Eleftheria terrae: one gene and its partner. The protein of the gene in region 2 binds, or shares a complex with, the protein of the main gene of each other region. Links are inferred from orthologs where the notes say so. Each region holds a gene or a part of one and is shown on either strand. Other genes may lie near its edges. The genes, in order: xseB and xseA.

Evidence for each region.
Region 1: the proteins of xseA (region 2) and xseB are in contact, whole or in part, in a cryo-EM structure (PDB 8TXR), measured with the Escherichia coli proteins. The link is inferred for Eleftheria terrae from one-to-one orthologs.

What each region holds. Positions count from the first base shown.
Region 1 is NZ_CP106951.1:4,861,557-4,864,616, forward strand. Bases 134-2,881 are described here. They hold xseB (exodeoxyribonuclease VII small subunit), read left to right. Parts: upstream 134-1,261; coding sequence 1,262-1,501; downstream 1,502-2,881. Other genes in these bases: N7L95_RS21730 (aromatic ring-hydroxylating oxygenase subunit alpha), read right to left, coding at 134-998; N7L95_RS21740 (polyprenyl synthetase family protein), read left to right, coding at 1,498-2,388; dxs (1-deoxy-D-xylulose-5-phosphate synthase), read left to right, coding at 2,388-2,881. Outside these bases: more of N7L95_RS21730, read right to left, coding at 1-133; more of dxs, read left to right, coding at 2,882-3,060. UniProt on the Escherichia coli protein: Bidirectionally degrades single-stranded DNA into large acid-insoluble oligonucleotides, which are then degraded further into small acid-soluble oligonucleotides.
Region 2 is NZ_CP106951.1:5,396,308-5,399,596, reverse strand. What follows is about bases 243-3,219. They hold xseA (exodeoxyribonuclease VII large subunit), read right to left. Parts: upstream 2,440-3,219; coding sequence 1,045-2,439; downstream 243-1,044. Other genes in these bases: N7L95_RS24195 (MotA/TolQ/ExbB proton channel family protein), read left to right, coding at 2,796-3,219; N7L95_RS24205 (superoxide dismutase), read right to left, coding at 359-946. Outside these bases: N7L95_RS24210 (response regulator), read right to left, coding at 1-206; more of N7L95_RS24195, read left to right, coding at 3,220-3,289. UniProt on the Escherichia coli protein: Bidirectionally degrades single-stranded DNA into large acid-insoluble oligonucleotides, which are then degraded further into small acid-soluble oligonucleotides.

The DNA of each region.
Region 1 (3,060 bases), 530 kb from region 2 along the record:
AGGGCCTTGCGGCCGGCATCCATGCGCAGGGCGATCTCGTCGTCTTCGATGCAGGTTTCCATGTAGGCCGCCTGCTGGGCTTCGACGAACTCACGCTCGAACGCCGCAATCTCCTCGGGGTAGTAGAACTCCACCACGTTGAGCGTCTTCTGCGGGCCCTTCGGGTACAGCGTGGAGACCACCAGCACATGCGGGTACCACTCGACCATGACGGTCGGGTAGTAGGTCAGCCAGATTGCGCCATGCGGCGGCTGCTGGCCGTTGCCGAAGTTCAGCACCGCATCGTGCCAGCGCCGGTAGACGTCCGAGCCCGGCTTGCCCAGGCGGTTGGCGATGCCCACCGTCTGCACCGAGTGGTGCTTGCCAAACTCCCAGCGCAGGTCGTCGCAGGTCACGAAGTTGCCCAGGCCGGGGTGGAAAGGACCGACGTGGTAGTCCTCGAGGTAGACCTCGATGAAGGTCTTCCAGTTGTAGTCGCACTCGTGCAGCTCGACCTTGTCCAGCACGAAGCCGTCGAAGTCGAGCGCCGCGCGCGGCCCCAGGCCCGCCAGGTCTGCAGCGACATCCCGGCCGTTGCCCTCGAACACCAGGCCGTTCCAGCGCTGGACCTTGTAGTTGTTGAGGTTCAGGCAGGGGTCGTCGGCGAAATGCGGCGCACCGAGCAGTTGACCGTCCAGCCCGTAGGTCCAGCGGTGCAGCGGGCAGACGATGTGGCTGCGGGTGTTGCCCCGGCCGCGCAGCATCACGGCCTGGCGATGGCGGCAGACGTTCGAAATCAGCTCCACCCCTTGCGGCGTGCGCACCAACGCCCGCCCCTCGCCTTCATGGGGCAGCGCGTAATAGTCCCCCACCTGAGGCACGGCGAGTTCGTGCCCCAGGTAGCGGGGATAGCCATGGAAGATGAGCTCCATCTCGCGGCGGAACAGTCCGCCGTCGAAATATGCCGTTACCGGCAGTTGCGTGTGGCTTTGCTCAAGGGCAATGCTTAGGTCTGACATGATCCCCAGGATCTCCAAAAACCCATGTCCAACCACCACCCACGGTGGGCCCGTCTTCCCCCAGTTCGCACGTGCTTGACCGGAACCTCCATTCGAGCTGAGGCAGCGACGATCTGTCAGGGGAACCGGGTATTTTAGACCGGGCCGGGCACGCTCTGCCCTGAGGTGTATCAAGTGCTGCATCCGCCGGCTCCGGCAGCGTGCAAAACGACCCCGGTTGGCAAGGGAAGCCCTGACTACAATCGGCGGTTTCACCTCAAGACATGGCCCACATCCCTACCCCTGCCCCGGGCGCCGAGCCCGCGAGCTACGAAGACGCGCTGGCCGAGCTGGAGCGGCTGGTGTCCGAACTCGAGTCCGGCCAGCTGCCGCTGGACCGCCTGCTGCAGAGCTACCAGCGCGGCGCGCAGCTGCTGACCTACTGCCGCGGCCGCCTGGAGGTCGTGGAGCAGCAGGTCAAGGTGCTGGAAGAGGGCCAACTGAAACCTTGGATGCAAGCATGAATGCTGCCGATTTCGACCGCTGGGCACAGGGCGAACTCGCCCGCGTCGAGTCGGCCCTGATGGCCTGGGTGCCGGCCGACGCGCCGGTGGACCTGGGCGCCGCGATGCGCTACGGCGTGCTCGACGGCGGCAAGCGGCTGCGCCCGCTGCTGGTGCTGGCCGCCGCGCAGGCGGTGGACGGCCATGCCGACGCGGCGCTGCGGGCGGCCTGCGCGGTGGAGCTGATCCACGCCTATTCGCTCGTGCACGACGACATGCCCTGCATGGACAACGATGTGCTGCGCCGCGGCAAGCCCACGGTGCACGTGAAGTTCGGCGAGGCCAACGCCATGCTGACGGGCGACGCGATGCAGGCGCTCGCTTTCGAGGTGCTGACGCCCGAACCGGAGCAGGTGCCTCCCGCTTTGCAGGCGCGCCTGTGCCGCCTGCTCGCGCGTGCGGCCGGACACGAAGGCATGGCCGGCGGCCAGGCCATCGACCTGGCCAGCGTGGGCCGCACCCTCAGCGAAGAAGAATTGCGCGACATGCACCGTCGCAAGACCGGCGCACTGCTGCGCGCCAGCGTGCAGATGGGCGCGGCCTGCGGCGCGCCCGCCGAAGCGGCGTGGGAGGCCCTGTCCGACTACGGCTGGAGCGTGGGGCTGGCCTTTCAGGTGGTGGACGATATCCTGGACGTGACCCAGGCCTCCGAGACCCTGGGCAAGACGGCCGGCAAGGATGCGCACCACCAGAAGCCGACCTATGTGTCGGTGCTCGGGCTGGACGCCGCCCGCCGCTATGCCGGCGAGCTGCGCGAGCGCGCCCAGGAAGCACTGGCCCGCAGCGGCCTGCCGCATGCGTCCTGGCTGAGCGTGCTGGCAGACAAAGTCGTGGATCGGCAAAGCTGATGAAATACTCTCTCCTCGAAACCATCAACTCCCCCGGCGACCTGCGCCGGCTGCCGCGCCAGGATCTGCACCGCCTGGCCGAGGAACTGCGCGACTTCCTGCTGCACAGCGTCTCGCAGACCGGCGGTCACCTGTCGTCCAACCTGGGCACCGTCGAGCTGACGATCGCGCTGCATTACGTCTTTGACACCCCACACGACCGCCTGGTGTGGGATGTGGGCCACCAGACCTACCCGCACAAGATCCTCACCGGCCGGCGCGAGCGCATGCCCACGCTGCGTCAGCTGGGCGGCATGAGCGGCTTTCCGCGCCGTGACGAGAGCGAGTACGACACCTTCGGCACCGCCCATTCGTCCACCTCCATCTCGGCGGCGCTCGGCATGGCGCTGGCAGCCCGGCAAAAGGGCGAGGACCGCAAGGCGGTGGCCATCATCGGCGACGGGGCGATGACGGCCGGCATGGCCTTCGAGGCCCTGAACAACGCCGGCTACCCGCATCCGGTCGGCACGGCCGACATGCTGGTGGTGCTGAACGACAACGACATGTCGATCTCGCCGCCGGTGGGCGCACTGAACAAGTACCTGGCCCGCCTGCTGTCGGGCCGCTTCTACGCGGCCGCCCGCGAAGGCGCCAAGCAGGTGCTGAAGAACGCGCCGCCCTTGTTCGAGTTGG
Region 2 (3,289 bases):
CGGCCACGCCAGTGGCGCAGCACCTCCATGCCGTCACGCCGCGGCAGGCCGAGGTCGAGCACCGCCAGGTCGTACTGGTTGATCAGGCCTTCGGCACTGGCGGCCAGGCCATCGGCCAGCACATCCACCTGCCAGCCTTCGCGCTGCAGCGCTCGCGCCACGCCGAAGCTCAGCGCGGGGTCGTCTTCGACCAACAGAATTCTCATCGTCGTCTCTCGCCCCCTGCGGGGCTGCTCGGGCCGGCCGCTATTGTGCCGCGGGCCGGCCGGCTGCCGGTGTGGTGCCCGTCACGCCGGCCGCCCAAGGACAAAGACAAAGGCCGGCGCATGGCCGGCCTTTGCTCAGCGCATCGCGCTTCTCAGGCGAAGTTGGCTTCGGCGAAGTCCCAGTTCACCAGGCTGGCGAAGAAGGTCTCGACGAACTTCGGACGCAGGTTGCGGAAGTCGATGTAGTAGGCGTGTTCCCACACGTCCACCGTCAGCAGGGCCTTGTCCTCGGTGGTCAGCGGGGTCTGGGCGTTGCTGGTGTTGACGATGTCCACCGAGCCGTCGGCCTTCTTGACCAGCCAGGTCCAGCCGGAACCGAAGTTGCCGACCGCGCTCTTGGAGAAGGCTTCCTTGAAGGCGGCATAGCTGCCCCACTTCTTGTTGATGGCCTCGGCCAGCGCGCCCTTGGGCTCGCCGCCGCCATTGGGCTTCATGCAGTTCCAGAAGAAGGTGTGGTTCCACACCTGGGCCGCGTTGTTGAACACGCCGCCGCTGGAGGATTTGATGATCTCTTCCAGGCTGCGGTCCGCGAACTCGGTGGCCGTGGTCTTGATCAGGTTGTTCAGGTTGACCACGTAGGCGTTGTGATGCTTGCCGTAGTGGAACTCGAGCGTCTCCTTGCTCATGTGCGGTTGCAAGGCGTCCATCGGGTACGGCAACGGGGGCAAGGTGTGTTCCATCTCTTCTGTTCCTTTCTGTGGGGTGTGGGTGGTCTGAAGAGCTGCGATTGTAGGCACAGCCCCATGACCCTGCTGCCCGCGCCCGGCCTTGCCCCCGATCAATCGCGGCGTTCGGTGTCGAGCACTTGCGCGCGTACCCGGCCATCGGCCAGCACCGCGTGCAGGGTGTCGCCCGGGCCGAGTGCCGCGACGCGGCTGACTGCCTGCCCCTGGGCATCGGTGAGCAAGGCATAGCCGCGCTGCAGCACCCGTTCGGGATTGGCGCTTTCCAGCCGTGCCGCCAGCAGGTCCAGCCGTGCGGCCTGCGCGCGCTGCGGGAGCTGCGATGCCCGTTGCAGCCGTGCGGCCAGCGCCTGCAGCCGGCCGGCCTGCCCCTGCAGCTGCACCCCGGCTGAGCGCGCCAGGCGGTCGGCCAGGTGCAGCTCGCGCTGGCGGGCGAGCTGCAGGCGCTGGCCCGGGGCGGCGGCCAGGGCTTGCTGCAGCCGGTCGATCTCGCGGTGCATGCGGGCCAGCACCTGGGCCGGGCGGGCCAGGCGCAGGGCGGCATGGTCCAGGCGCTGCTCCTCGCGCTCGAGCCGCCTCTGCACGCAGCGCTGCATCGCGTCGTGCAGCGCCTGCAGCCGATCGAGGCAGTCATCCCGTTGTGGCGCCACCAACTCCGCGGCCGCGGTGGGCGTGGGCGCGCGCAGGTCGGCCACGAAGTCGGCAATCGTGAAGTCGGTCTCGTGCCCCACGCCCACCACCACTGGCAGGCGGCAGGCGGCGATGGCGCGCACCACGGCCTCGTCGTTGAAGGCCCACAAGTCCTCCAGCGAGCCGCCGCCACGGCAAAGGATGAGCGTGTCCACTTCGGCCCGGGCGTCGGCCTGCCTCAGCGCACGCACCAGCTCGCCGGGCGCCTCGGCCCCCTGCACGCTGGCGGGATACACCACCACCCGCAGGTGCGGCGCGCGCCGCTCCAACGCCGTCAGCACGTCGCGCAGCGCCGCGGCCTTCAGCGAGGTCACCACGCCGACGGCTTGCGGATGCCGCGGCACGGGGCGCTTGACCGCCGGGTCGAACAAGCCCTCCGCCTCCAGCCGGGCCTTCAGCCGCAGGAACTGCTCGTAGAGCGCCCCCTGGCCCGCCGGGCGCATCGCCTCGGCCACCAGTTGCAGGTCGCCGCGGGCGTTATAGACCGCCAGCCGCCCCCGCACCTCGACCAGCTGGCCGTCGCGCGGCTGGAAATCCATCATCGCCGCCGCACGGCGGAACATGGCACAGCGCACCAGCGCCGGCTCGAGCGCGCGGTCGTCCTTCAGCGAGAAATAGCAATGGCCGCTCGGCGCGCGGCTGAAGCCCGACAGCTCGCCTTGCACCACCACGGCGGCAAAGCGGGCCTGCAGCGCATCGGCGACGGCATTGAGCAGAGCCGCCACGCTCCACACCGGGCGCGCCGCGCGCAGGCCGGTGGGCGCCGTGGTCGGGCGGGGAACAGCAGGGGGGTCGATCATCGGAGAGCCAGGCTACAAGCGGGGTTAGAACTCCACAGCCGCGCCAACAGTGGGTTTGCGGGCAGGTTTGGCCGTCACAGACCTGTCATCTACGTGCAAGTCATTGATTTTGTTCAATTTTCTTCTGCTCACTCATGCAGCAATTTATTCCAGCCCTTGAAAAACCAAGCCTTGGCGGCCGATGGAGGGCGGTTTCCCACAAAGTTATCCACAGCAAAAGTGGATGTCTTGGGGATGTACAGGCTGCCGTCGGGGCAGCCGACGAGGCCGACGGCCGCCTTGCGTTGAAGAGGAGCCGGTGCTTCGCGCCATAATCGCCCCCACCTGTTTTTTCACTCACTCACGAGGGGACGTGATTGTTTTCGATCATACAAGCCGCCGGCTGGCCGATTTGGCCCTTGATCCTGTGCTCCATCATCGCGCTGGCGCTGGTCATCGAACGCTTTTCCAGCCTGCGCACGGCGCGTGTCGCGCCCCCGAAGCTGGTTGACGAGGTCCTGACCGTCACGCGCAGCAACCTGCCCTCGCCCGACGTCGTCAACAAGCTGGCTGACAACTCGGTGCTGGGCCGGGTGCTGGCCACCGGGCTGCGTGCGGTCATCAACGAACCGCGCATCAGCGAGGCGAACCTGCGCAACGCCTTCGAAGGTGCCGGTCGCGCGGCGGTGCACCAGATGGAGCGCTACCTCAACACGCTGGGCACCATCGCCGCAGCCGCCCCGCTGCTGGGGCTGCTGGGCACGGTGATCGGCATGATCCAGATCTTCGCCTCGCAAGGCGGCGGCACCGGCGGCAACCCCACCGAGCTGGCACACGGCATCTCGGTGGCGCTGTACAACACCGCCTTCGC